4 regions of the Pseudogemmobacter sonorensis genome follow, and region 3 is predicted to be linked to each of the others. Evidence: riboswitches for the same ligand, from Rfam matches in the RefSeq annotation. Region 3 holds a riboswitch; each other region holds the start of a gene.
The links. Region 3 has a riboswitch for cobalamin ahead of nrdH (glutaredoxin-like protein NrdH). Riboswitches for the same ligand answer to the same signal wherever they lie in the genome.
Positions count from the first base shown of each region.

Region 1 (7,109 bases), on a different contig from region 3:
GGAAATGTTTCATGTCGGGTCTCGCGGTTTGATTGCTGCGAAATCCCTGCACCCGCAGCCGTCACAAAACATTGACACAGGTCAAGTCCGCCTGCGACATATTGGCATTCAATATATTGTTTTTATTATAAAACACATCCTGAATGCCTCTTTGTCCGCGCCCCGCTCACACCTCGACCACCACCTTGCCCAGAGGGTTCGAACAGCAGGCAAGGATCCAGCCCTCTTCGATATCCTCGTCCGAGATGCCGCCGTTATGGACCATATGCACCTCGCCCGAGACCTTCCTGGTCCGGCAGGTGCCGCACAGCCCGAAGGTGCAGCCCGAGGGAATGTTGAGCCCGGCGCGCCTGGCGACCGCCAGGACGGTATCGGTCTCGGCGCAACGCAGGCTGACGCCCGAACCGGCGCCCGGGCCGGTGAAGCTGATCTCGGCCCCCGCGCCCTCTTCGGGGGCGATATCCTCGATCACCGGGGCCTCGGCCTCGGTCGAGACCGGGGCGCCGAAGCTTTCCTGGTGGTAATGCTCCATGTCGTAGCCCAGCGAGACCAGCATCTCGCGCACCGCCTGCATGAAGGGCTCGGGCCCGCAGCAGAACACCTCGCGCTCAAGATAATCCGGCGCCATCAGGCCCAGCATGATCTGCGACAACCGCCCGTGATAGCCGGGCCAGGCGCGGAACGGATCAGGCTCTTCGACCGTGAAGCGCAATTGCAGGCCGGGCACGCGATTGGCGAACTGCTCCAGCCTTTCGCGGAAGATCAGGTCCGAGGGGCGGCGCGCGGCATGGACGAAGACGATATCCGGCATCTCCCCCGAATCCCAGGCCCAGGTCGTCATCGACATCATCGGCGTGATGCCCGATCCGGCCGAGATGAACAGGTGTTTCCGCGCCGGATGGCGGTGGAAGCTGAAGATCCCCGCGGGCCCGAAGGCCTTGATCCGCATCCCCGGCTTCAGGTGGTCCAGCATCCAGCGCGTGCCGATGCTGCCCGGCTGGGCCTTGACCGTGACCGAGATCGACAGCGGCCGCGAGGGCGAGGACGAGATCGTATAGGTCCGCTGCACATTGCCGCCCGCGCCCTTCTTCGGATCCACCGGCAGGTCGAGCGTGACGAACTGCCCCGGCTGATAGTCGAACCACGCGCCCGAAGGCGCGCGGAAGGTGAAGGTCGCGGTGTCCGGGGTTTCCGGCACCACCATGGCGCATTCCAGGGGCTCCTGGCCCGACCAGGGCTCGGCCGTCCAGTTCAGGCGGGATTTCACTGTGGGCATTTCTATTCCGCCGCCATCGCGGTCGGGGGCGACAGCCGCCGCGTCATCACCCCGCAATACCAGTCGATGAACTGGATCACGCCCTCTTCCTGGATCGGCGAATAGGGCCCGGGCTCATAGGCGGGAGAGAGAATGCCCTTCTGATTCTCCTCGACCACCTGGCGGTCTTCGTCATTGGTGTTGATCCAGACCTCGGTCAGGGTCTTGATGTCGTAATCCTCGCCCTCGACCGCATCCTTGTGGACCAGCCATTTCGTGGTGACCTCGGTCTCGGTCGGACTGATCGGCAGCACCCGGAAGACGATGGCGTGATCGCCCAGGAAATGGTTCCAGGTGTTCGGATAGTGATACATCAGAAGGCTGCCCGCGTCGTAGAACGGCATCTGGCCCATGCGCCTCGCGACCGCATGCTTCGTCGACATCGTATAGCTTTCGGCATTGTTCAGCAGCGGGATGCGCGCCAGCCGCCACTGGAAATCCGCCTTGTTCACGAAGCGCGACGGCAGGCCCGCCGCCTCGCAGCGCTTCCAGTGGTCAAGGATGTCGGGGCTGGCCGAATCGGGGCCGTCCATCGCGGTCATGCGCGGATTGTCGGAATAGGTCCGGCACAGCGAGGGATGCGAGCCGCCGCAATGATAGCATTCGCGGTTGTTCTCCATCACCAGCTTCCAGTTGCCCTTCTCGACGATGGTCGAGGAGAAGGCGACCTTCGCCTCGCCAAGACCCGAGGGCGCCAGATAGCCCATCGCCGTGCGCGCCAGATCCGCCACCGGCGGCGGCACCTCGGCCAGGCAGATATAGACGACGCCGCCCAGATCCAGGCAATGCACCTTCTTCAGCCCGAATTTCGAGGCGTCGAAATCCTCGCCCATGTCGCGGGCGAAGATCAGCTTGCCTTCAAGGTCGTAGGTCCATTGGTGATAGGGGCAGACAAGGTTCGGAGTCGATCCGGTCTCCTTGGCGCAAAGCCGCTGGCCGCGATGGCGGCAGACGTTGTGAAAGGCGCGGATCCGGCCGTCCTTGCCCTTGATGACGACCACCGGATAGGTGCCGACCTGAAGGGTCGCATAGGCGCCCGGCTTGACCAATTCGCAGGTCGGAACGGCGAACAGCCATTCGCGATACCAGATCTGTTCAAGATCGGCGGCATAGGTGCCCGGATCGCAATAAAGATCGCGCGACAGGGCAAAGGCGGGGCGGCGTGAGGCGATCTGCCCCAGAATGTCGGAATGGCTCAGCATCTCAGACCTCGCTCTGCCCAAGCCTCCCCGCATGGGCCGGTTTCCAGTGATGCGCCCTTGGAGCCGGGGCCCCGCCGGTCGCGGCTTCGTCGATGCGAAGGCGGGTTTGCGGGCCGCGGGCCGGGCCGATGGCCCGTGGCGCGACGCCTTCCCGGGGGCTCCCTTCCCCCGGCGGCCGTCGTCGCGCCCTTTCCCGTCACCGTAGCGGAAGCAGTGCCGGTCTTGCGCCGACTTTCCAGTTCCCTGCCCCTGCGGGCAGCACCTTGCAGGGATCAGGAAATCACGGCGCGGGCGGGCGGGATCGACTGTTTGCGACCATCGGCAAGCGGAAACGGTCGCGCCGAAAATTCCCCGCCATGCGCAGACCCGGTCAAGGGCCGGAAACGCCCTCCGCCAGGGCCGGGCCGGAGGTGGGATCGGACGCCCGACCGGAGGCAGGGCCGGTCAGCACCAGCCCGCCCTCGCGGATCAGGAAATCCACCACGGCCTCGATCCCCGCGCCCTGTCGCAGTCGCGCCATGACATAGGGGCGCGTGCCGCGCGCCGCCCGCGTATCGGCCTCAAGCTGCGCCAGATCCACCCCGACATGGGGGGCGAGATCGGTCTTGTTCACCACCAGCAGGTCGGATTTCGTCAGCCCCGGCCCGCGCTTGCGCGGGATGTCCTGGCCCGCGGCGGTGTCGATCACATAGATGGTCAGATCGGCCAGTTCCGGCGAATAGGTCGCGGCCAGATTGTCGCCTCCCGATTCGATCAGGATCAGGTCGAGCGCGGGAAAGGCCGCGTTCAGATCCGCCACGGCGGCAAGGTTGATCGAGGCATCCTCGCGGATCGCTGTATGCGGGCAGCCGCCGGTCTCGACCCCCCGGATCCGCTCGGCCGACAGGACCTGCGCCCGCATCAGATATTCGGCATCCTCGCGGGTGTAGATGTCGTTGGTGATCACCGCCATCTCGCAGCGCCGGGAAAGCGCGCGGCACAATCCTTCGGTCAGGGTGGTCTTGCCCGCGCCGACCGGGCCGCCGATTCCGACCCGCAGGGGCCCGTGGGGAGAGGTCATGTCCTGAACAGCCTTGTCTCAAGGGTTTCATGCCGCATCGCCTGAAGATCGGCGCAAAGCGCGGCATTGCCAAGATCTTCCTCGCCCGCCTGCGCCGCCCGTTCGGCCAGCCCGGCGATCAGCGGATGCAGCGCGGCCAGAACGCCCTGCCCCTCGGTCTGGCCAAGCGGCACCGCCCGGGTGGCGATGGTGACGAGGTTCGAGGCGAAGGCATGCAGCGCCAGCGCGATCACTTCGAAGGCGGGCAAGGCCAGCGCCTGCGCCGCCCGCCCGATCGCCACCGGCAGCGGCGCGGGCAGGATCTCGCGCCCCGTCAGGGCCGAGACGGTGCGGGCAAACGCCGCGCCCTGCTCTGCGGTCTCGCGCAGCCTCTCCTGCGAGGGGGAGAGCGCCAGGGCCAGATCGGCCAGCGCAGCATGATCCGCGCCGTCGCGCAGGGAAAGCGCCAGAAGGACCGAATCCTGCCAGCCCGCGCCGAATTCGATCACCCCCGCCAGCCAGTCGCGAAAATCCGCCGCGTCGCGGACCGCGCCATCGGCGATGGCCTGCTCCAGCCCGTGCGAATAGACGAAGGCGCCGGTCGGAAACGCCGGGGAAAGCCATTGGATCAGGGTCAACCGGGCGGTCACCTTGCGCCGCCGTCACTTGGCGTCGCGGTGGCCATAGGGCAAAGGCGGCATCTGGGTTGCCGCCTCGGGCCGGGCGGGCGGGTGATAATGCAGCCGCCCGTCGCCATGGTCGTGCCAGCCAAGCGCCTCGCCGCCGGGGGTGGGCGCCTGCGCGCCGCCCGGCGCGTGACCGTGTTCATGGCGATGTTCATCGCCATGCGAATGGCCCATGGTGCGACCGTGGCCATAGGCGCCGCCCTCGGGCGTGAAAGGCTCGGAAACCGGCGTCAGACCGGCGCCGAGACCCGAGAGCATCGCCTCAAGCACATGATCGGCGCGGATCAGCAGGCGCTTCGGCTCGATCTGGCAAGGCGTGTGGCGATTGCCGATATGCCAGGCGTAGCGCAGAAGATCGGGGCCGGTGACCTCGACCAGCGCCTCTTCGGCGGCAACCACCTGGATCGCGCGCCCGTCCAGCAGGCGAAAGCCCCAGAAATCATCAAGATTGGTGACCACCGGCAGATCGACGAGAAACCCCTCGCCATGCACGGTCACCAGCCTCTTGCGGCGCAAGAGCCGCTCGTCATAGCCCAGGACCACCAGATCATAGGTCTGGTCGGGCGCCTCTTTCAGCACGTCGCGCGCGAGGGGAAGGTCAGCCATTGCGCCCCCCCGTCCCGCATTCCGTGCCGCAGTTCGGCCTCAGAACAAGGAGCGTGCGCCCAGGAGGCGGTGCAGTTCGTCCAGGCGATTGGTGCCGCGCGCGGCGAGTTCGGCATCGCTGGTCTCGGCCAGACGGGCAAGCTGCCCGGCGCCGTAGCGTTCCTCGGACATGGAGACGAGTCGAAACCAGATGGATCTTGCGGAAATCATGGGAAACCTCTTTCACGAAATGGTTTCCTCCCTGTCCCCAATATGCCGCACCGCAGCAAATAGGGCAACGATGCTGACCGAATAACTGCCCTGCATTTGAATCAACGCTGATTTCCATGTTCAGAACATGAAATATCTTTGCGCCAGGGGCAATTCCCGCGCCGGTTCGCAGGTTAGCAGCACCCCATCGGCGCGCACCTCATAGGTTTCGGGATCGACCTCGATCTGCGGGGTCAGGTCGTTCAGCCGCATGTCGGATTTGCCGATGCCCCGGGTGTTCTCGACCGCGACCAGATCCTTGGCAAGGCCGTAGTCATCGCGGATCCCGGCCTCGTATCCCGCTTTCGAGGCGAAGATCACGGCATTACGCTCCACCGACCGGCCGAAGGCGCCGAACATCGGCCGGGTATGGACCGGCTGCGGCGTGGGGATCGAGGCATTGGGATCGCCCATCTGCGCCACCACGATCACGCCGCCGATCAGCACCATCTCGGGCTTGGCGGCGAAGAAGGCGGGCGACCACAGCACCAGATCGGCGCGCTTGCCCTCTTCGATAGAGCCGATATGGCCGCCGATGCCATGGGCGATGGCGGGGTTGATGGTATATTTCGCAATATAGCGCCGGGCGCGGATATTGTCGTTTTCGCCCTGCTCCTCGGGCAGGCGGCCGCGCTGGAGCTTCATCTTGTGGGCGGTCTGCCAGGTGCGGGTGATCACCTCGCCCACCCGCCCCATGGCCTGGCTGTCGGACGAGATCACCGAGAACGCACCCATGTCGTGAAGGATGTCCTCGGCCGCGATGGTCTCGCGCCGGATGCGGGATTCGGCGAAGGCCACATCCTCGGGCACCCGGCGGTCGAGGTGGTGGCACACCATCAGCATGTCGAGATGCTCTTCGATCGTGTTGACGGTATAGGGCATGGTCGGGTTGGTGGAACTGGGCAGGACGTTCCGGCTGCCCACCACCTTGATGATGTCGGGCGCGTGGCCGCCGCCCGCGCCCTCGGTGTGGAAGGCGTGGATCGTGCGGCCCCGGATCGCGGCCAGGGTATTCTCGACAAAGCCCGATTCGTTCAGCGTATCGGTGTGGATCATCACCTGCACGTCCATCCGGTCCGCCACCGTCAGGCAGCAGTCGATGGCGGCGGGGGTGGTGCCCCAGTCCTCATGCAGCTTGAGGCAGGCGGCCCCGGCGCGGATCTGTTCCTCCAGCCCGGCGGGCAGGCTGGCGTTGCCCTTGCCCGCGAAGGCAAGGTTCATCGGGAAGGCGTCGGCGGCCTGAAACATCCGCATCAGATGCCAGGGGCCGGGCGTGCAGGTGGTGGCCAAAGTGCCATGCGCGGGCCCGGTGCCGCCGCCCAGCATGGTGGTCAGGCCCGAGTGCAGCGCATCGTCGATCTGCTGCGGGGCGATGAAATGGATATGGGCGTCCATGCCGCCGGCCGTGAGGATCCGGCCCTCGCCCGCGATGATCTCGGTCCCCGGGCCCACGATCACATCGACGCCGGGCTGGGTGTCGGGGTTCCCGGCCTTGCCGATCCTGGCGATGCGGCCGTCGTGCAGGCCCACATCGGCCTTGTAGATGCCGGTATGGTCAAGGATCAGCGCATTGGTGATGACCGTGTCCATCGCGCCCTCGGCCCGGGTCAACTGGCTTTGCCCCATGCCGTCGCGGATCACCTTGCCGCCGCCGAACTTGACCTCCTCGCCGTAAAGCGGCCCGTTCGCCCCCCTGGTCGCCGCGCCCGAGCGTTCGGCGATCAGGTCGCGCTCGACCTCGATGATGATCTCGGTATCGCCAAGGCGGATGCGGTCGCCCGTGGTCGGGCCATACATGTCGGCATAGGTGCCGCGCGAGATGACATGCGCCATCAGAGATCCCCCATCACACGCGCGTTGAAGCCATAGACCCGGCGCCCGCCCGACAGCGGCACAAGCGCCACCTCGCGGGTCTGGCCGGGCTCGAACCGCACGGCGGTCCCGGCGGGAATGTCCAGCCGCTTGCCAAGCGCCGCCGCGCGGTCGAACGCCAGCCCCGGATTGGTTTCCGC
Region 1 covers NZ_JBEFZE010000002.1:175,862-182,970, reverse strand. Annotated here, with positions in the region: gene ABNX41_RS02530 (OmpW/AlkL family protein) at 1-13, opposite strand, end outside; gene ABNX41_RS02525 (FAD-binding oxidoreductase) at 167-1,276, opposite strand; gene ABNX41_RS02520 (aromatic ring-hydroxylating oxygenase subunit alpha) at 1,279-2,517, opposite strand; cobalamin riboswitch at 2,599-2,798, opposite strand; gene ureG (urease accessory protein UreG) at 2,888-3,577, opposite strand; gene ABNX41_RS02510 (urease accessory protein UreF) at 3,574-4,206, opposite strand; gene ABNX41_RS02505 (urease accessory protein UreE) at 4,219-4,848, opposite strand; gene ABNX41_RS02500 (hypothetical protein) at 4,888-5,058, opposite strand; gene ureC (urease subunit alpha) at 5,179-6,930, opposite strand; gene ABNX41_RS02490 (urease subunit beta) at 6,930-7,109, opposite strand, start outside.
Region 1: another riboswitch for cobalamin. It lies ahead of ABNX41_RS02520 (aromatic ring-hydroxylating oxygenase subunit alpha); the one in region 3 lies ahead of nrdH (glutaredoxin-like protein NrdH).

Region 2 (7,109 bases), on a different contig from region 3:
TCCGAGGTCACGGCATCGGCATAGGTGTAATTGCCGAAGACGGTCCAGCCCGGCGCCACCTGGTAGCTGCCGGTCAGCTCGATGCCGCGGGTGCGGGTCTCGCCCGGGATCTGGGCGTAGCAGCCCGGCCAGCCGCCGCCCGAGGCCGAGGCGCAGGTGGTGGCCGAGCCGTCCCAGCCGATCTTGTCGTCGATGGTGGTCTGGAACAGCGTGGCCTGGATCGAGCCGCCCGGCAGCAGATATTCCGCGCCAAGCTCGAAATTCTGGCTGGTCTCGGGCATCAGGCCAGTGTCGCCATAGGCCGAATACATCTCGTAGAGCGAGGGCGCGCGGAACCCGGTCGAGGCCACGGCCCGGATCACCCAGTCCTGGCCCGGCCGCCAGGCGATGGCGGCGCGGCCGGTGACCTTGCCGCCGAAATGTTCGTGATCGTCGCGGCGCAGCGCCAGCGACAGGTCCAGATCCGGGGTCGGCGCGTAAAGCAATTCGCTGTAGACCGCCGTGGTCCAGGCCTTGCCCCGGTCGCTGCCCGCGCCGAAATCCTCGCTGGTGCGGTCGAGGCCCCAGTTGAGCGAGACCTGCTCCGAGGCCCGCCAGCGCCCGTCATAGGCGATCTGGTCGCGCGCGCCGTCATAGGCCTGCACCCAGCCCAGGGGATAGTAGCGCGAGGTCTCGGTCCGGGCATAGGACAGCTCATGGCTGACCGCGCCGGTCTCGGCCGCCACGAACAACCGACCCCCGCGCAGGCGGCCATGCTCGGTCTCGGCATTGTCGGCGGTCTGGCCGTCGAATTCGGTATAGCTGTTGCGGGCAAAGCCGTTGAAGCCGATGCGGATGCCGTCGGTCAGGTCGTAGGCCGCATGCAGCGTCAGCATCGAGGTTTCGAACCCGTCGTCCTCGGTGCCCCCGGCATAGGCCGAAATCCCGTCGGTGCGGGTGTGGCTGAGGGTCAGGGCAAGCTCCGCCCGCTCGGTCTTCAGCCCGACCGAGGCCGTGGCGGAGCGCGTCGCGTCCGAGCCGATCTCAAGCCCCGCCTCGCCCGAGACGCCGTCCTTCACGGGGCGGAAGCTGGTGATGTCGACGACGCCGCCGATCGCCTCGGAGCCGTAGAGCGCCGATTGCGAGCCGCGCAGCACCTCGATCCGCGAGATGCCCCCGGTGGTGGTCGAGCCGAAATCATAGGCGCATTGCGTGCCCGAGGGGTCGGCGACGTCGATCCCGTCGATGCGCACGCCGATATAGGGCCCGGCCAGGCCGCGCAGCCGCAGCGCGGTCGAGGTGCCGAGCCCGCCGTTGCGCGCCATCGAGACCCCGGGCAGGCGCGCAAGCTGGCCCGCGACCGAAAGCTCGCCCGATTTCTTCAGATCCTCGCCGGTGACGACCGAGACGGTGGCCCCGGTCTGCGACAGGCTGCGCGCCTCGGTGCTGGCCGAAAGCGTGATCTCGCCAAGCGGCAGATGGTCGGACAGCGCGCGTTCCTGCGCGCGGGCGCCGGTGGCGAAGCCCGTCGCGGCAAGGGCCGCGAGGATTGCGATATGTGAGATGCCCTGCATCTGATGTCTCCCTCAGGCGGCGGCCGGGACGGCGCGACCGCGGATGCGTTGCATGGCCCGAGGGGAAAAGGCCGAAGGCCGCCCGCCCGGTGACATGTTTCGTCACCGCTGGCGGAAGCCCGCCCTCCTCCGCGCCCCACGCACGGCGGAAAGGGTGATCACCCTGGCAGGTCTCCTGGCTTGCGGGTCTGGGCGCATTGGACGGGCCTTCCCAGGGCGCGAAAGGCGCGCCCCAGTGGCATTGTTCGTCCGCGCTCGCCGCTTACAGTTGCGGGGGCAGCCGCGGAATCGCACCGCGTTCCCTTTTCATCCGGGGCCGAAAGCGATGCCCCGGGGCCCGCCGCCTGCCCCCGGAAACCGAAGGTTCCCCTGCATGGCCCGGGGGCGGCAGGCTTGTCAAGCCATCCGCGGGCCCGGTCGGCCTGCCCGCCCGCCGCGCCCCGGGGATCGCCGTCTCGGGCCGGGTCTCGGGCCGGGTCGCGCACCGGGTTCCAGGCCGTGTCTCCCACCCGGTTTCGCACCGGGCGCGATGGACATTCCCGCCGATCCCGGTCGAAATGCCACGATCCTTCGCGCGCCTTCGTCCCCCTCGGGTCATCGGCCGCCCCCCCCTTTGCAAGCGAGCGCCAATGTCCGCCAATGCGCCCCATTCGCCCCCCGCCACCGCCCCCCGCAACATCGGCGGCGTCTCGTTCTGGCATGCCGAGATCGGCCCGCCCACCCCCCGCGCGCCCCTGCCGGGCCCGACCCGGGCCGATGTCTGCATCATCGGCGCAGGCTATACCGGGCTGTGGACCGCCTGGTATCTGAAACGCGCGCGACCCGATCTGAAGGTGATCGTGGTCGAGAAGGCCTTCGCGGGCTTCGGCGCCTCGGGACGCAATGGCGGCTGGCTGTCGGGCGGCTTCGCCTGGAGCCATCGCCGCTATGCCGCGACCTCGGGCGCGGCGGCGGTGCGCGCCATGGTGCAGGCGATGAACGGCACCGTCGACGAGGTGATCGGCATCGCCGAGGCCGAGGGGATCGAGGCCGACATCCGCCGTTGCGACGAATTGATCGTCGCGACCAATCCCGCGCAACTGGCAAGGATGCGGGCCGAGGCCGACACGCGCCGCCACTGGGGCGAAGAGGGCCGCATCCGCCTGATCGGCGGCGACGAGATGGCCACACGCATCGCGATCCCCGGCGCGCTCGGCGCGATGGTGGTCGGCAACACCGCCCGGATCCAGCCCGCCAAACTGGCGCGCGGCCTCGCGCAGGCGGTGGAACGCGCGGGCGTCGTGATCCATGAGGGCACCTGCGTCACCGCGCTGTCCCCGGGCCTGGTCGAGACCGACCGGGGCGAGATCCGCGCGAAGGCGGTGCTGCGCTGCACCGAAGGCTTCACCGCCACCCTGCCGGGGCTGGGGCGGGAGTGGCTGCCGCTGAACTCCGCCCAGATCGTGACCCGGCCGCTGCCCCCCGAGATCTGGGCGAAGATCGGCTGGCAGGGGCATGAGATCCTTGGCGATTTCGCCAATTCCTATTGCTATGCGCAGCGCAGCCGCGAAGGCCGGATCACCATGGGGGCGCGCGGCATCCCCTATCGTTTCGGATCGCGCATCGACCGCGACGGCGCGCCCGACGGCGAAACCATCCGCCGCCTGACCGCGATCCTGCACCGCCATTTCCCCCAGACCCGCGAGGTCGGCATCGACCATGCCTGGTGCGGCGTGCTGGGGGTGCCGCGCGACTGGTGCGCGACGGTGGGCTTCGATCCCGCCACCGGCATGGGCTGGGCCGGGGGCTATGTGGGCGTGGGGGTCTCGACCTCGAACCTCGCGGGGCGGACGCTGGCGGATCTGGCGCTCGGGGTGGAAAGCGGGCTGACGCGGCTGCCCTGGGTCAACCGCCGGATGCGCCGGTGGGAGCCGGAGCCGCTGCGCTGGCTGGGGGTCAGGGGGATGTATGCGCTGCTGAACGCCGCCGACCGGGCCGAGGCGCGGCCCGGCGCGCGCCGCCCGTCATGGCTGGCGGGGCTGGGAAACCGGCTGGCCGGGCGGGGGTAGCGGCGCCGGAGGCGCGGGGTCGGAGGTCCGGGGGCCGGGCGCAATGAGCCGGGCACGGTGGACCAGGGCGCGGCGGGCTCAGGTGCGGAGCCGGGGCACGGCCAGGGCGCGGGAAAGCCGGGGGGCAATCCGACGGCGGCCGGGGCACGACCGGGCCGGAAAGGGGCGCCCCGGTCTGGATGCCCCGGTCTGGATGCCTCGGTCTGGGCGCCTCGGTCTGGGCGCTTCGGTCCCGCCCCTCAGTCGCGGCGGCGCAATCGCTCGACCAGGCCGAAGACCAGGGGCGCGGCGACGATCACCAAGAGGATGCGCACCACATGATGCAGCGCGACGAAGGCCACGTCGGCATGGATCGCCAGCGCGATCAGCCCCATCTCGGTCAGCCCCCCCGGGGCCAGCGCCAACACCGCCTGTTCGGTATCGACCCCGGCCACCCGCTGCATCGCCAGCGCGAAGGCGAAGGCCAGCGCCATGGTCAGCCCGGTGGCGCCCAGGCACAGCACCGCCGCCTCGCGCAGCGCGGCCAGCGGCACCCCGCGGAACCGGCATCCGATGATCGTCCCCAGGACGATCTGGGCCATGACCACGATCCAGCCCGGCGGCGCGCTTTCCGAAACCCCCGCCAGATGCAGCAACGCCGAGACCAGCAGCGGCCCGAGGAAGGTCGGCGCGGGCAGCCGCAGCAAGAGCCCCAGTCCCGCCCCCACCACGGCCGAGCCGGTCAGCATCAGCGCCTCGGCCAGGCTCAGCGGCGTGGCGGCGCGCATCGGCATGCCGCCCACCTCATGGCCCTGGACGATGCGGAACCAGAAGGCGACGATCGTGATCGTCAGCACGATGCGCAGGCTGTGGGCCAGGGTGATCGGCAGCACCTTGCCGCCCCTGGCCTCGCCCACCTCGATCATCTCGGCCAAGCCCCCGGGCATGCCCGAGAAATAGGCCGTGGCCCAGTCCATCCGCCCGACGAAGCGATAGAAGGGCACCACCACCAGCCCGACCGCCAGGATATAGACCGCCAGCACCGCAAGCGTGCCCAGCCAGGCCCCGGCCTGCTCCAGCACCTCGGGGCCGAAGCGCGATCCCAGCAGCACGCCGATCACCGCGACCACCACGGGGCGCGCCCGCTTCGGCCCGCTGACCGGCAGGCCGCCGACAGCGGCGGCCATGGTGGCGAAAAGCGCCCCCAGCATCCAGGGCAGCGGCAGGCCCAGGCTCCAGAACAGCGCGCCCCCGACCACGCCGAGGCCAAGGCCGAGAAGATGGCGTCCGATCCGATCGGGGTTGGAAAGAAGACGGCTGAGATCGCGCAATTCGGGGCGGTGCCTTTCGTTCTCTCGGGTGTCCTGCCCGGGCCATCCGGGCAGAACGGGCGGTCTGGGGCATGGGGCCCGGGCCGGGCTACCGCGCGCGGCCCGCCTGCGCGGGCCGAGGGGCCGACACCTGCCATGTCGGCGGATCCTGGCCGGGCCCGCTCCGGCCTGTCTGGGCCAACCCTGTCTGGGCCAACCCTACGGGCGAGGCACCGCAAAGGACCCCCGCAAAGGCACCGGAGCGGGGCCGAAACCGCCGCATCGGCCAGTGGGCGCGAAGCTGAAGCTGCCGGGCCAGCCCCGCTTCCAGCGGGCGAAGGACCCGCCGCGTCCGGCTTTCCGCATCGGATTCGCCGGGCCCGGCCGCAAGGCAGATTCGGCCCGAAGCCACCTCGACCAATCCATGCGGCCCCGCAGCCCGATTGTCGAGCCCCCGGCGCGGCCGAGCGCACGAAGCCCCCGGCGAAAGGCGCGGCGAGAACCGGGTCGAACCCTTGGGATCGCGGCGGGCAACTCCGCCGCCAAAGGGCCGGCACCGCCCTCCGGCCCGCCGATCAAATCCGCCCTGCGACCTGACAACCGATGCGGCTTGTCGCTCCACCAGCCGGATCCGCCGGTCGCGTCCCCTTGGGCGCACCAACCGGCCCCGCGTGTCACACCGCCGCGCAACTCTGCCCATCGGCTGGTGTCCATCGGGTCGGCGCGGCCCCCCGCGCTACCACTCAGCCCCGCCCTTCGGTGCTGCAGCCGATGCCGCTCGCCGCCCCGCCGGGCAACTCGCCCATCGGCTGGGGTCCATCGGGTCGGCCGGTCAAACGCCGCCCGCCGCCCCGATAAGCCCAGTCCCAAGGCCCGCGCGGAAAAACCGCATCCCCGGCACGGGAATCTGATCCAGATCAGTTTGCCGCCGCCTCCGGGCTGGCATGACTTCCCTTGGCACGGCCCCTTCCGGGCCGCAGCAGACGCCCCGCCCAGCCACGCCAGCCACCAGCCACGCCAGCCACCAGCCACGCCAGCCAGACGAGCCCCGCCGCCCATGCGCCTGACCCTTCGGACCAATCTCGCCTCGCGCGTCCTGATGTTCTGCGCCGTCAACGACGGCCGCACCGTCCGCACCGCCGAGATTGCCGAACGTTGCAATGCCTCGCTCAACCATCTGCTCCAGGTGGTGTCGATGCTGCAGGCCAGCGGCTTCGTCGCCACGCAAAGGGGGCGGACCGGCGGGCTGCGCCTTGCCCTGCCGATGGAGGCGATCTCGCTTGGCGCGGTGTTCCGCGTCTTCGAATCCGACCTGCCCTTCGCCGAATGTTTCGACCCGGCGACGAACACCTGCCCCCTGGCCTGGAACTGCCGCCTGAAAGCCTACATCGCGCGCGCGCTGGAGGCGTTCTACGACGAGATGGACAGCGTCACCCTGGCCGATCTGGTGCGGGGGAACTGCGGGCTGGCGGGGCTGCTGGAACTGCCCGGGCGCATGGGCGCGACCTGCCCGAACCGGCAGGGCCCGGCCGGAACGGAGCATGAGCGGGGGCGCCCGAACTGATCCCGCGGGACTATGGCCCTTCGAACGAGGCTCCGATATCGGAGCACCGGCAGACCAAGCACCCGCAGACCACGCACCGGCAGACCGCACCGGAAGGCAGGCGCCGCGGGCCAGGCACCGACCCGACGCTTGGCCGCGATCCCGGGCCCCGGGCAAAGGCCCGGGACTCAGACCGGGGCCTCAGGCCGGGACCGCGGCCCCGGCGAAACGGCGCGCCAGCGCCTCGGTCTGGACGCGGATGTCGGGGATGGCGGTGATCTCCCAGAAGGCTGCGCGCGACACCGGGCCGATGGCATGGATCCGGCGCGAGGGCCGCCCGTCGCGCCCGACCACATGGCAATCCGCATCGACATCCAGCCCGATCGACAGCGGGTCGATCCGCGCCGCGCCGCGCGCCAGAAGATCGCCGATCAGGGGCGAGGCATTGGCCAGCGGATCGCGCCGGATGCCCCGGCAGTCGATCACCAGCGCGGCGGCGATCGTCTCGGTCGTCGAATTGCCGCGCGGGCGGTAGGAGACCGCGATCCCGCCCTCACCCCCCCGATCAACCCCGCGCCAGGCGCCGCGCAGAAGCCGAAGCTGGCCCGAGAGGAACGCCCCCGACAGCCGCGCCTCGGAGGCGGGCGGGATGCGGTGGCGATGCACGTCCCACCAG
Region 2 covers NZ_JBEFZE010000001.1:68,323-75,431, reverse strand. Annotated here, with positions in the region: gene ABNX41_RS00305 (TonB-dependent receptor plug domain-containing protein) at 1-1,553, opposite strand, end outside; cobalamin riboswitch at 1,703-1,889, opposite strand; gene ABNX41_RS00300 (NAD(P)/FAD-dependent oxidoreductase) at 2,183-3,601, shown strand; gene ABNX41_RS00295 (AbrB family transcriptional regulator) at 3,841-4,911, opposite strand; gene ABNX41_RS00290 (RrF2 family transcriptional regulator) at 5,948-6,454, shown strand; gene ABNX41_RS00285 (FAD/NAD(P)-binding protein) at 6,635-7,109, opposite strand, start outside.
Region 2: another riboswitch for cobalamin. It lies ahead of ABNX41_RS00305 (TonB-dependent receptor plug domain-containing protein); the one in region 3 lies ahead of nrdH (glutaredoxin-like protein NrdH).

Region 3 (7,109 bases):
CTGCTGCCGGGCGGCGGCTATGCCGAATACGCCATCTGCCACGAGGCCCATGCCCTGCCGGTGCCCGAGGGGATGGACCTGCGCGAGGCCGCCTGCCTGCCCGAAACCTGTTTCACGGTCTGGTCGAACATCGTCATGCGCGGCGGGCTGCGGGCGGGCGAGAAATTCCTGGTCCACGGCGGCAGCTCGGGCATCGGCACGACGGCGATCCAGATCGCCCGGGCGCTTGGCGCGCGGGTCTTCGCCACCGCCGGATCGGACGAGAAATGCCGCGCCTGCGAGGATCTGGGCGCCGAGCGGGCCTTCAACTACCGCGAGGCCGATTTCGTGGCCGAAATGCGCGCCCTGGGGGGCGCGGACCTGATCCTCGACATGGTGGGGGGCGATTACATCAAGCGCAACGTCAAGGCCCTGGCCGACGACGGGCGGCTGGTGCAGATCGCCTTCCTGCAGGGCGCCCGCGCGGAACTGGCGTTCTCCGAGGTGATGATGCGGCGCCTGACCATCACCGGATCGACGCTTCGCCCGCAAAGCGAGGCTGCCAAGGCCCGCATCCGCGCCGAGGTCGAGCGCGAGGTCTGGCCGATGATCGCCAAAGGTGCCTTCCGCGTGGTGATCGACAGCGAATTCCCGCTGCGCGAGGCGCCCGCCGCGCATGAGCGGATGGAGGGATCGGGCCATATCGGCAAGATCGTCCTCAAGGTCGCGGAGTAGGGCGCGGCCCTCGGGTCGAGGGCACGCGGGCTGGCCGACCCGCGCCGGGGGGGATCCGGGGTCGAAGGCGGTTGCGGCCGGGCGGGTTCAGCGCACCGCTTCCAGCACCGCATCCTTCAGCGTGCAGTCGCGGATGGTGTCGGCGCCGCAGCGGCGGGGCTCCAGATCCTTGGTCAGGCAGACCCGCACCTCCTGGATCATGCCCGATTTGCATGTGACGGTGACCTGGTCGCGGCGCAGATGCGGATTGCTTTCCAGGAAGGCGCCCTCGATCACCTCTGCCGGGACGTTCAGCGTCTTCACCATCCGGGCGAAGACCGGCGGGATGGTCACGCTTTCATAGGCCTCGCGCGAGGTCCGGTAATATTCCGCCGCCGACAGGCCCGAGCAGCGGCCATGCTTGCGCCACTGGTAGAAGGCAAGGCCCGAGCCGCCCATGATATCGGCCATCTCGCCGGATTCGCGCCGCGAGGGGTCGCGCTCGGTCGTGCGGCAGAACGAGGGCCAGCCCCGTTCGTTCTGCGGCCAGAGCCCGTGCAGGACGAAGGTCAGCCCCCGGCCCGGATCGCATTGCGGATCGCGCCGGTCGTCGCCTTCCAGCGCGCACCAGGCCGAGGACCAGGACAGGGACATGACGTAATAGTCGAAATCCCCCGCCCGCTCGCCCTCGGCGCGGGCGGGAGAGAGGGGGGCAATCGCAAGGGCAAGGGCGGTCGCAAGAGCGGGCGCGCGCATCAATTCCACTTTCCCTTCCTGTGCAAAGGCGGTATATCGGGCACAATTCCCCGCATCGGAGAACGCGAGCCCAAGGTTCGCAGCCGTTTTCCCGGCACGGGAGAGATTTGTAAAGACCCGGGACCCGGTCGTTTCGCCAGGGCCGGGGCGACAGTGACATGAGCCGCCGCGACAGCGGCGGAAGCAGAAGGGAAGCCTGATGACAAAGCCGATCATGGCCCGCGCGACCGCCGTCTGGCTGGTGGACAACACAACGCTCACCTTCAGGCAGATCGCCGATTTCTGCGGCATGCATGAGCTTGAGGTGCAGGGCATCGCCGATGGCGATGTGGCGGGCGGCGTAAAGGGCTTCGACCCGATCGCCAACAGCCAGCTTGACCAGGTCGAGATCGACCGGGGCGAGAAGGATCCGCTCTACCGCCTCAAGCTCAAGCACAACCCCAATGCGGCGGGCGAGGAAAAGCGGCGCGGCCCGCGCTATACCCCGCTTTCCAAGCGCCAGGACCGCCCGGCGGCGATCCTGTGGCTGGTGAAGTTCCATCCCGAACTGCCCGATGGCGCCATCGGGAAGCTGGTCGGCACCACCAAGCCGACGATCCAGTCCATCCGCGAACGGACGCATTGGAACATCCAGAACATCACCCCGATCGACCCGGTGGCGCTTGGCCTGTGCAAGCAGTCGGAACTGGATGCCGCCGTGCAGGTCGCGGCGCGGCGCAAGGCCGCCGAAGGCGGCGTCATGTCGGATGACGAGCGGCGCAAGCTGGTCTCGACCGAGCAGAGCCTGGGCATGGCGCCCGAGCCGAAGATCCCCGAGGGACTAGAGGTCTTCGGATCGGAAGAGGCCGAGGAGAAGCAGCCTTCGGACTTCTCGGATGCGGAAAGCTTCTTCAACCTGCCCTCGGGCGGCCAGGATGACGAGGACGAAGAGGATCGCTGATCCGCACCTTTATATCCCCACCGGAACCGCCAGCGCGCGCCGAGAGGCGCGCGTTTTGCGTCTCATGCGCCCGTTCTTCGGGCAGCTTGTTGCATCTTGGGCGCTGTTTTCCGCAAGTGGCAGGAGGCTGGCGGGAAGACGACCACCAGATATTGACAGCGTGCATTGAACGGGGGCAAATGATGGTGTTCCGGTGCTCTTGAGGAGACTCAGGGTGAAGATGGGAAGTCGGCGTGAATCCGGCGCTGCCCCCGCAACTGTGAGCGGTAAGCGAAGCTGAAATGTCACCGGGTCGGGACGCCCGGGAAGGCCAGCCAAGCCGTGACCCGCAAGTCAGGAGACCTGCCGGAACGCAGATGACGAAACCGTGCGGCGGGCACGGGAAGCCTTTGTTCGGGCTGGCCTTCGGCTGGCCCTGCGGGTCTGTGTCCGCTTGTGCCAAAAAACCTATCGGGGACAGATCCAATGACCATCACCGTCTATTCGAAGCCCGCCTGCGTTCAATGCACCGCCACCACCCGCGCGCTGGACGCCCGGGGCGTGTCCTACAACATCATCGACCTGACCCAGAACGCCGAGGCGATGGAAAAGGTCATGGCGCTTGGCTATCGTCAGGCTCCGGTCGTGGTGGCGGGCGAGGCGCATTGGGCCGGGTTTCGTCCCGACATGATCGGCCGCATTTCCTGACCATCGAAGGGGCGCGCGATGCCGGGGCTGGTCTATTATTCTTCGGCTTCCGGCAATACGGCGCGCTTCATGGCCCGGCTGGGGCTTCCGGCCGAGCGTATCCCGATCCGGCCCGATGCCGCCATGCCCGAGCCGGATCGCCCCTATGTCCTGGTCTGCCCGACCTATGCCGACGGCATGGGGCGGGGTGCCGTCGCCAAGCCCGTGATCCGCTTTCTGAACGATCCGGCGCGCCGCGCCCTGATCCGCGGCGTGATCGCCAGCGGGAACCGGAATTTCGGCGCGACCTACGCTTGCGCCGGCGCGGTGATCTCTGCCAAGTGCAATGTCCCGGTGCTCTATCGATTCGAGCTGGCCGGGACGGATACCGACATCGACCGCATCCGTGCGGGGCTTTCCAGGTTTTGGGGGAATGAATGCTCGACAGTGCAGTGAAACCCGCGCTCGACTACCATGCGCTGAACGCGATGCTGAACCTCTACGACGGCGAGGGCAGGATCCGCTTCGATGCCGACCGGATGGCGGCGCGGCAGTATTTCCTGCAACATGTCAACCAGAACACGGTGTTCTTCCACAGCCTGGACGAGAAGCTGCGCTATCTGGTCGAGGAAGGCTATTACGAAGCCGAGGTGCTGGACCAGTATTCGCGGAACTTCCAGCGCAAGATCTGGGACACCGCCTATGAGCGGAAGTTCCGTTTCCCGACCTTCCTGGGCGCGTTCAAATACTACACCTCCTACACGCTGAAGACCCGCGACGGGCAGCGCTACCTGGAGCGCTACGAGGACCGCGTCGTCATGGTCTCGCTGGCGCTGGCGCGCGGCGACGAGACGCTGGCGATGGCCTTGATGGAAGAGATCATCGCGGGCCGCTTCCAGCCCGCGACGCCGACTTTCCTCAACGCGGGGAAGAAGTCGCGGGGCGAGCTGATCTCGTGCTTCCTCTTGCGGCTGGAAGACAATATGGAATCGATCGGCCGCTCGATCAATTCGGCGCTGCAACTGTCGAAGCGCGGCGGCGGCGTGGCCTTGATGCTGACCAACCTGCGCGAGGCGGGCGCCCCGATCAAGGGGATCGAGAACCAGTCCTCGGGCGTCATCCCGGTGATGAAGCTGCTGGAGGATTCTTTTTCTTACGCCAACCAGCTTGGCGCGCGGCAGGGCGCGGGCGCGGTCTATCTGAACGCGCATCACCCCGACATCCTGCGCTTCCTCGACACCAAGCGCGAGAATGCGGATGAGAAGATCCGCATCAAGACGCTGTCCCTGGGCGTGGTGATCCCCGACATTACCTTCGAACTGGCGAAGAAGAACGAGGATATGTATCTCTTCTCGCCCCATGACATCCAGAAGGTCTATGGCGTGCCGTTTTCCGAGATTTCGGTCTCGGAGAAATATGCCGAGATGGTCGACGACAAACGCATCAAGAAGAAGAAGATCAACGCGCGCGAATTCTTCCAGACCATCGCCGAGATCCAGTTCGAGAGCGGCTATCCCTATGTGATGTTCGAGGACAGCGTGAACCGGGCCAATCCGGTGCATGGCCGGATTTCGATGTCGAACCTGTGTTCCGAGATCCTGCAGGTCAACGAGGCCTCGGAATTCGACGAGGATCTGAGCTATTCGCATCTGGGCACGGATATTTCGTGCAACCTGGGCTCGTTGAACATCGCCGCCACCATGGATGGGCCGGATTTCGGCGCCACGATCGAAACCTCGATCCGGGCCCTGACGGCGGTCAGCGAGATGTCGGCGATCGATGCGGTGCCCTCGATCCGGCGCGGCAACGACGAGGCCCATGCCGTGGGCCTGGGCCAGATGAACCTGCACGGCTTCCTGGCCCGCGAACGGATCCATTACGGCAGCCCCGAGGGGGTGGAATTCACCAGCGTCTATTTCGCGGCGGTGGCCTATCACGCGATCCGGGCCTCGAACCTGCTGGCACGCGAGCGCGGTTCGAGCTTCAAGGATTTCGAGAAGTCGAAATATGCCGACGGCTCGTTCTTCGACAAATATACCGAGCGCGACTGGCTGCCGACGCTGCCCGATGTGGCGCGGGTCTTCGAAAAGATCTCGCTGCCCACGCGCGAGGATTGGGCCAGGCTCAGGGCCGATGTGATGAAGCACGGCATGTTCAACCGCAACCTTCAGGCGGTGCCGCCGACCGGCTCGATCAGCTATATCAACAACTCGACCTCCTCGATCCATCCGATTGTCGCCAAGATCGAGGTGCGCAAGGAAGGCAAGATCGGCCGCGTCTATTACCCGGCCGCCTTCATGTCGAACGACAACCTCGAATATTACGAGGATGCCTATGAGATCGGGCCCGAGAAGATCATCGACACCTATGCGGCGGCGACCGAACATGTCGACCAGGGGCTGTCGCTGACGCTGTTCTTCCCCGCCGAGGCGACGACGCGCGACATCAACCGGGCGCAGATCTACGCCTGGAAGAAGGGCATCAAGACGATTTACTACATCCGGCTGCGCCAGACCGCGCTGGAAGGGACCGAAGTGCAGGGCTGCGTTTCCTGCACCTTGTGAGACAGAGCGCCGGGGGTTTCACACCCCCGGGCCCCCGTGGGATATTTGTGCAAAGAAGAAGATGATGAAGGATCATGTGGCGCCGCGGACCGTGCTGAAGGCGATCAACTGGAACCGGATCCAGGATGAGAAGGACCTTGAGGTCTGGAACCGGCTGACCGTCAATTTCTGGCTGCCCGAGAAGGTGCCGCTGTCCAACGACGTGCAATCCTGGTCCACCCTGCGCCCCGAGGAGCGCGAGTTGACGATCCGGGTCTTCACCGGGCTGACGCTTTTGGATACGGTGCAATCGTCGGTGGGCGCGATCTCGATGATGCCGGATGTGGTCACGCAGCATGAGGAAGCCTGCCTGACCAATATCGCCTTCATGGAATCGGTCCATGCGCGCAGCTATTCCTCGATCTTCTCGACGCTGTGCTCGACCAAGGAGATCGACGATGCCTTCCGCTGGTCGGAGGAAAACCCGCATCTGCAATCCAAGGCACGGATCGTGCTGGAGAAATACAAGGCCGGGGAAGATCCGCTGAAGCGAAAGATCGCCTCGGTCTTTCTGGAAAGCTTCCTGTTCTATTCCGGATTCTACCTGCCGATGTATTGGTCATCGCGTGCCAAGCTGACCAATACCGCCGACCTGATCCGGCTGATCATCCGCGACGAGGCCGTGCATGGCTATTACATCGGCTACAAATACCAGCGCGGGGTCGAGCTTCTGCCCGAGGCGCGGCGCCAGGAGTTGAAGGATTTCGCCTTCGCGCTGATGTTCGACCTTTACGACATCGAGTCGAAATACACCGCCGAACTTTACGACGGCATCGGCCTGACCGAGGATGTGAAGGCCTTCCTGCATTACAACGCCAACAAGGCGTTGCAGAACCTGGGCTACGAGGCGCTGTTCCCGCCCGCCGCCTGCGAGGTCAATCCGGCGATCCTTGCGGCGCTTTCGCCCGACAGCGAGAATCACGACTTCTTCTCGGGCTCGGGGTCGAGCTATGTGATCGGCAAGGCGGTCGCCACCGAGGATGAGGACTGGGATTTCTGAACACCGCCCGCTTGCCTTGCGCGGAAGATGAAAAAGGCCCCGCCGTCATGGCGGGGCCTTTGTCCGTCCGGCGGGCAGGATCAGCTTTGCGGGCGTTCGGCCCATCCCGCGAAGATCTTTTCGAGAAAGACCACGGCGTAGTAGAGCAGGATCCCCAGCAGGGCGAGCGCGATCAGCACTGCGAACATCAGGGGGTAATCGCCGTTGGTCTCGCCCGATTTGAACAGCGCACCAAGGCCGCGGCCATGGGGGCTGACGATCTCGACCAGATTGGTTCCGATGAAGGCCAGCGTCACCGCGACCTTCAGCGCGCCGAAGAATTCGGGCAGGGTCTTGGGCAGGGCGATCTTGCGGAAGATCGTCAGCCGCGAGGCGCCGAGCGAGCGCAGGATGTCGCGGTATTCCGGCTCCAGCGTCGAAAGCCCGATCCCGACCGACACGGCGATCGGGA
Region 3 covers NZ_JBEFZE010000006.1:100,332-107,440, forward strand. Annotated here, with positions in the region: gene ABNX41_RS06870 (NAD(P)H-quinone oxidoreductase) at 1-714, shown strand, start outside; gene ABNX41_RS06875 (ribonuclease T2 family protein) at 802-1,449, opposite strand; gene ABNX41_RS06880 (DUF1013 domain-containing protein) at 1,649-2,389, shown strand; cobalamin riboswitch at 2,564-2,753, shown strand; gene nrdH (glutaredoxin-like protein NrdH) at 2,855-3,076, shown strand; gene nrdI (class Ib ribonucleoside-diphosphate reductase assembly flavoprotein NrdI) at 3,095-3,511, shown strand; gene nrdE (class 1b ribonucleoside-diphosphate reductase subunit alpha) at 3,493-5,619, shown strand; gene nrdF (class 1b ribonucleoside-diphosphate reductase subunit beta) at 5,684-6,658, shown strand; gene ABNX41_RS06905 (ABC transporter permease) at 6,739-7,109, opposite strand, start outside.

Region 4 (7,109 bases), on a different contig from region 3:
GCCGCAGAGGCGCAGGCCTTCAGGGCGCTTCCGCTGGCGGGGCCGCGCCTGCATCCCGAGACCTTCGGCGCTGCCGTCGAGGATGAGGTGGCGCGCGCGCCGGAGACTTTCGCGGTCCGGCTTGCAGAGGGCACGGTTCTTGGTGGTTTCGATACCGGGAACGGGCTGCGCGGGGTGATCGGCGTGGCGCGGAGCAGGGCGCCTGAGACCCGGCAGTCGCGCATCTGTGGGGCATGTATGTCGCGCCGGAGGCGCGCGGCACGGGCCTTGGGCGGGCGCCGGTCGGGGCCGCCATCACCGAGGCGTTCCGCGACTGCCGCACGATTCGCCTCTTGGTCAAGCGCATCCGGATGCGCTGGTTGTTGAACGCGCCGGTGATCGCCCCCAGCCCGAAGGTTCCAAGCAGGGTCCCGTAGCCAAGCGCCCCGCCCGCACATCGCGCGCCGTGGTCAAGGGCAAAAGCGCGGTCACTCCGATCCCGAAAAGGCCAAACAGAAACTGCGCCGCATCACATTCAGCACATGCCCCGAGACCATGGTGTAACGCAGACGCGTCGAACGCGGCGGCGATACGGCTTTGTCGGCGCGCCGGTTTCCGGCAATGGGCGGTCGATCATGCGACGCTTTGCACGGTCGATCATGCAACGCTTTGCGTCGGCGGGGTTTCCCACGACAAATTGGGGATGCGCCTGGACGCGGATATTGATGCGGATCTTCCGGCCTGCGCCCCGGGGGCCAAGGCCCGTCTGGGGATCGCCTCAGCCCTCGTGATCGGGCCGCTTGCGCGAGGGGGCGAGATAGGGCCGCGTCACATCCTCCAGCCGGATCTCCAGCGCCTCAAGCTCAAGCGCGATGGCGCCGCCGCCGGCAAGGATCAGCACCAGCCGCCCCGGCCCGGCAAGAGCGGGATCGACGTCCTCGGCGGGCGCCTGCGCGGCGGGCTGCCAGTCCAGCGACAGGATCGACAGCACCGCGTCAGAGTCGTCCGGGTGGTCGATGCCGGCGCTGCGCACCGCCAGCACATCCTCGACGGTCAGCAGGCTGCGCACCCTTTCATAGGGGCGGCCCTCGCGTTCGGCGGCCTCGCGGTCCTCCCAGCGGAAACGGTTGAGCAGCGCGGCGAAGCGGCGCTGCTTCGGCGCATAGCGCATCTCGCCCGGCGGCAGCACGGCATCCTGCACCAGCGCCGACAGCACCGGCACATCGCCCGGGCCGCGCGCGATCAGAAGCAGCGGGCCCTCGTCGCCATCCGCGAATCGCGCATCGGCCATCACGCGCCCCCCTTGATCCGTTCGATCTTCGCCCCGCAGGCGGAAAGCTTTTCCTCGACCCGCTCATAGCCGCGATCGAGGTGATAGACCCGGCTGACCACCGTCTCGCCCTCGGCCGCCAGACCGGCGAGGATCAGCGAGACGCTGGCCCGCAGGTCGGTCGCCATCACCGGCGCGCCGCGCAGCCGCTCGACCCCGGTGACGGTGGCATGGCCGCCGTGGACCTCGATCCTGGCGCCCATCCGCATCAGTTCGGGGGCATGCATGAAGCGGTTCTCGAAGATCCTCTCCTCCAGCACCGAAGTCCCCTCGGCGGTGCACAGAAGCGCCATCATCTGGGCCTGCAGGTCGGTGGGGAAGCCGGGGAAGGGCTCGGTCACCACATCGACCGCGCGGACCCGCCCGTTGCGGCGCGCGACCTTGAGGCCCCTCTCGGTCTCGGTCACCGAAATCCCGGCGGCGTCGAGCTTTTCGCAAAAGGCCGCCAGCAGGTCGATCCGCCCGCCCAGGCATTCCACCTCGCCGCCGCAGATCGCGGGGGCGAGCATGTAGGTGCCAAGCTCGATCCGGTCGGTCACCACAGGATGGGTGGCGCCGCGCAGGGCGGTCACGCCCTGAATGGTGATGGTCGGCGTGCCTTCGCCCTCGATCTCGGCGCCCATCCGGCGCAGGCAGTGCACGAGATCGACGATCTCGGGCTCGCGCGCGGCGTTACTGAGGACGCTGGTGCCCTTCGCGAGCGTTGCGGCCATGACGAAATTCTCGGTCGCGCCGACCGAGGCGAAGCGCATCTCATGCACAGCGCCCGTCAGCCCGCCTTGGGTCTTCGCATGCAGATAGCCGTCCCTCAGGTCGATCTCGGCGCCAAGCGCGGCCAGCGCGTCGATATGGATGTCCATCGGCCGCGCGCCGATGGCGCAGCCGCCGGGCAGCGAGACCACCGCATGGCCGAGCCGCGCCAGCAGCGGCCCCAGCACCAGGTTCGAGGCCCGCATCTTGCGCACGATGTCGTAATCGGCGGTCGGGTTCAGCACGCCATGCGAGGACATGGTGATCACCTTGCCGTCCTGCAGCGACGAGACCTCGGCCCCCAAGGATTGCAGCAGGCTGGTCATGGTGCGGATGTCCGAAAGCCGCGGCGCATTGGTCAGCGTCAGCGGCTCTTCCGACAAGAGCGTGGCGGGCATCAGCGCCAGACAGGCGTTCTTGGCGCCCGCGATGGGAATCGCCCCGTTGAGCGGCCCGTTGCCCTTGACCAGTATCGAATCCATGCCCGCCTCTTGCTGCCGTTCTTGTCGTTGTTCCGTCTCTGCCCTCGGGGCCATCCGCGGCCGCCCGGGGCCGCGCCGCGCGCCTCAGTCCGTTTCTCCGGCCTCTTTCGCCGCCTGCGCCCCCGCGCCGGGGCCGCCCGTTTCCGCCCGCACCCGGGCCTGGGCCTTGCGCCGGGCCATATTGGCCTTGAGCGCGGCCTTGAGCCGGTCCTCGCGCGTCGCGGGCTTCGCCGCACCCGCCTTCGCGGCGCGGTGCGAGCCGACGCCGGGCGATGCGGGGCGCTGCCCCGCGGGGGGATTTCCATCTTCGGTCTTGCGCATGGGCCGAGCCTTATCCCAGCCCGCAGGCCCGGTCCAGAGCGGCATGTCAAAAGGGGGGTTGCGGAGGCAGATGTTTGCGTCTAAATCCGCCTCCACCGACGGCGCTGCAGTAGCTCAGTGGTAGAGCACTCCCTTGGTAAGGGAGAGGTCGAGAGTTCAATCCTCTCTTGCAGCACCATCTTTCCCCCTTCGAATTTGGCTTTCCTGTCAGGCGGTTGGCTGGTCTCATTGGCCGGTCTTGGCGGTAATCTGTCGCGCCATGGGCCGCCGCGGATGCCGCCTGCCCGCCGGGAGGGGCCGTCGCCGCCGCGGCGGCAAAGGGCATTGGAGCGCGAGGTATTGCGGCAAGGAGCGGGCGAGGGGCCTTCGATCGGGGCGTGCGGGACGAAACCGCCCGGCGCCCCCGCCGCGCGATGGGGCAGGGGGGGCGTCAGGCCGAAAGGAACGCCACCCCGGGCAGGTTACGGATCGTCTCGATGTCGCGGTAATAGCCCTCGGTGATCGAATCGACCAGCGCGGGTGTCCAGCCGGGCAGGTCGAAGCGCAGGGAAAGCTGGTCGGGGCGGCCGAATTTCTCAAGGAAGGCGGTGACGATCCGCCGCCTCTGCGCCAGATTGGCAGGGGGGTGGTCGTCGGTGTAGCGGCGCATCCGGGCGAAGCCCTCGGGCGACATGATCAGCGACAGCAGCTCGTCGGTTTCCTCAAGTGCGAAACCGTCGTCATGGCCCGAGACCTCTTGCAGCACCTCGTCCCAGATCAGCGGCGTATCCTCGTCGGCCCAGATCGTCAGCGGCACGCCGGGGTTCTGGGTCACGATCTGGCGCACCACATCCGACCAGCGGATCTGCAACGGATCGGCGCCTTCGATGAATTCCTCGTAGCTTTTGCCCTTCTGGCGCTCGAACAGGGCGGGAAGGAAGGTCGCGGGGTTGCGGATCGCCAGGTGGAATTCGGCGCCGATCGCGGGAAAGATCTGGGTGAAGGCGCGGATCCGCTCGCCCGCGAAACCGTAAAGCTGGCCGCGCAGCGCCCATTGCGGAAAGGCGAGGAAGCTGTCCCAGCTCAGGATCAGCCGGTCGGCGTCATCCTCGTCCATGATCTGCTCCAGCACCATGGTCTGGGTCTCGACCGAGGCGGCGGCGCCCTTGAGCTGGACGGCGGTGTCGCGCAAGAGGCGGCGATAGCGGGTGGGGGCGGGCACGGCGATGCCCTGCTCGGCCAGGGCGCTGCGGTTCTTCAGCAGGCAGCGGATGAGCCGCTCTTCATCGGTGCAATGGGCGCCGAGATGGTAGACGATGCGCATGGCGGGCCTGCTCCGGGGCTTTTTTCGAGGCTTGTTCTCTCGGCGCGCAAGCGCCCCGACCGGCGCCGATGCGGCGAATATAGGCGGTTTCTGGCCGGGACGAAACCGGATTTCTGGGGTGCCGTTCCGTGCGGGACCTGGCCTGCGGCGCCGCGCGGCGGGCGTCCGGCTTCATCATCATCATGCGATGATTTCAACACCGCATCCATTGACAGATGCGGCGCGGCGGCAGAGCCTGCGTGCTGATCCAGGTGCCGGGGGAAGCCCCGGGTAAAAGGGAATCCGGTCAGGGCGAAGGCCCGAATCCGGGACTGCCCCCGCAACTGTAGGCGGAGAGCCTGTCCGACATGCCACTGGTGCGCAAAACGCGCCGGGAAGGCCGGACAAGGCGGCGACCCGCAAGTCAGGAAACCTGCCCGGATCTGTTCACCTGTTCCGGCCGCGGTGGGCGCGTCGGGAGCGGCAAATCCGCAAAGGTGACGGCAAGCGCCTTCACGACCCCGGTCGTGGGGGCCCGTTTCGCGGCCTTTGGTCGCGGGGCGCGTCCGTTCATTTATCGGCCCGGGGGTTTCCGGGCCGCCCGGAAGGCATGTCACGATGATCCAGACCGAATCCCGTTTCCGCCGCCGCGCGCCCTGCCGGGCCGATCATGTCGGCTCTCTCCTGCGCCCCGGGATGGTGCGCGCGTTGCGCGAGCGGGGCATTTTCGACGGCGAGCTGACCCTGGTCGAGGATATGGCGGTCCGCGACCTGGTGAAGCTTCAGAAGGATGCGGGCCTCAGGGTCTTCACCGACGGCGAGGTGCGCCGCCAGTTCTGGCACTACGATTTCATGGGCATGCTGACCGGCCTCGACATGAAGCCCTCGACCCGAAGCCTGCCGTTCCAGACCGAGCACAAGACGCCCCCCATCGAGGCGCATCTGACCGGGCCGCTGGATTTTCCCGCCGATCATCCGATGCTTGCGCATTTCACCTTCGTGCGGGATCTGGTGCGCCCCGGGGAGGGCGTACCCAAGATCTCGATCCCCGGCCCCTCGGCCTGCCACTACCGGATGGAGCCGGAGAATATCGAACACGCCCCCTATCGCGATCCGGAGGCTTTGTTCCACGACATCGCCGCGACCTATAAAAAGGCGGTGCGGGCCTTCTACGACGCGGGCTGCCGCTATCTGCAACTGGACGACATCTTCTTCGCCTATCTGGGCGATCCCAAACAGCGCGAGATCCGACGCGCCATGGGGCAGGACCCCGATGAGCTGGTAAAGAAATACGCCTGGATGCTGGAAGAGGCGATCAGGGACCGCCCCGAGGATCTGGTGATCGGCATGCATATGTGCCGGGGGAACTTCCGCTCCTCGCATGTGGCCGAGGGGGGCTACGACTTCGCGGCGGATGCGATCTTCAACCAGACCTCGGTCGATGTGTATTTCATGGAATACGACACCGATCGCGCGGGCGGGCTGGAGCCCTTGCGCCTGCTGCCCAGGGGCGACAAGCGGGTGATGGCGGGGTTCATCACCACGAAGACCGGCGATCTGGAAGATCTCGACTGGCTGCGCGCCAAATTCGACGAGGCGTCGAAACATGTCGATCTCGACCAGCTTGGCATCGCGCCGCAATGCGGTTTCGCCTCGACCGAACATGGCAATGCGATCACCGAGGACGGTCAGAAGCGCAAGCTGGAACTGGTGGTGAAGACCGCCGAGGCGATCTGGGGCGAGGCCTGATCCCGCCCGCGGGCTCCGGCCCTTCGGGTCCGGGCCCTTGGCGCCGCGCCTTCCGGGGCCGCTCTTCCGGCCTCGGTCTTCCTTCGGGCGCAGGGCTTCGGGCCGCGCCCTTCCGCAGAAAGGATATGACATGACTTTCCCGATCCGGGCGGCCCTTGCTGTCCTGCTCTTTGCCGCGCCCGCCATGGGTCCGGCCACTCCGGCGGCGGCCGAAACCCTGCGTTTCGCGCATTTCGTCGCCCCGACCCATACCCTGACCGAGGCCATCGTGACGCCGCTGACCACGGGCGTCGCGCCCTCGGGCCTGGTGATCCGCACCTATCCGGCGGGCGAGTTGGGCGCGGGCCCGGCCGAGCAATATGTCCGCGCCGTGCAGGGCGTGGCCGATATCGTCTGGGGCCTGCCGGGCTATACCTCGTCGCAATTCCCGCTTTCCATGCTGACCGAATATCCCGGCGCGCTGCCCCAGGGCATGAGTGGCGCGGATTTCCTGTGGAACGGCCATGAGGCGGGGCTTCTGGCGCGCGAATATCCCGCGACCGAGCCGCTGGCGCTGTGGACGGCCGAGCCCGCCGTGCTGGTCACCCGCGACCGCGCGGTCCGCGCGCCCTCGGACCTTGCGGGGCTGAAGATCCGCGTCTCCGGCTCGGTCACCTCGGGCGTGGTGCAGGCGCTTGGCGCGATCCCGGTGCAGATGCCCGCGGGCGATGTCTACAACGCATTGCAGACCGGGCTGGTCGACGGGGTGATCATCGGGTCGAGCGGGATCTCGGACTTCCGCTTCGACGAGGTGCTGGGCCATGTGACGCTGGGGATTCCGCTGGGCAATCAGGCCTTCTATGTCGTCGCCAATGCCGCCCGGGTCGAGGCCCTGCCCGAGGCCGAGCGTGCCGCGCTGCGCGCGGTCTCGGGCCGCGATCTCTCGCGCCATGCCGAGGCGGCCTGGAATGCCAGGGGCGCGGCGGCGATCGGGGGGCTGCGCGCCCGCGACGGCGTGGTGGTGGATCTGACCGGGGCCGAGATCGCGGCCTTCGAGGCGGTGCTTCTGCCGCTGACCGAGGCCGCCATCGCGGGTCTGGGGGCCGAAGCCGCCATCGCCGCGATGCGGGGCGCCGAGTGAGCACCCCCAGACCTGACACCTCCGGGCGCGACGGGGCCACGGACGCCACCACCACGGGCGGCGCGGTCGAGCATGGGGGACGGCCCGCCGCCACCG
Region 4 covers NZ_JBEFZE010000034.1:23,780-30,888, forward strand. Annotated here, with positions in the region: partial or broken gene ABNX41_RS18240 (GNAT family N-acetyltransferase) at 225-320, shown strand; partial or broken gene ABNX41_RS18245 (MFS transporter) at 320-424, opposite strand; gene ABNX41_RS18250 (DUF2948 family protein) at 758-1,270, opposite strand; gene murA (UDP-N-acetylglucosamine 1-carboxyvinyltransferase) at 1,270-2,541, opposite strand; gene ABNX41_RS18260 (hypothetical protein) at 2,626-2,862, opposite strand; tRNA gene ABNX41_RS18265 (tRNA-Thr) at 2,966-3,040, shown strand; gene ABNX41_RS18270 (hypothetical protein) at 3,293-4,165, opposite strand; cobalamin riboswitch at 4,398-4,599, shown strand; gene ABNX41_RS18275 (5-methyltetrahydropteroyltriglutamate--homocysteine S-methyltransferase) at 4,763-5,893, shown strand; gene ABNX41_RS18280 (TRAP transporter substrate-binding protein) at 6,024-7,013, shown strand; gene ABNX41_RS18285 (TRAP transporter small permease) at 7,010-7,109, shown strand, end outside.
Region 4: another riboswitch for cobalamin. It lies ahead of ABNX41_RS18275 (5-methyltetrahydropteroyltriglutamate--homocysteine S-methyltransferase); the one in region 3 lies ahead of nrdH (glutaredoxin-like protein NrdH).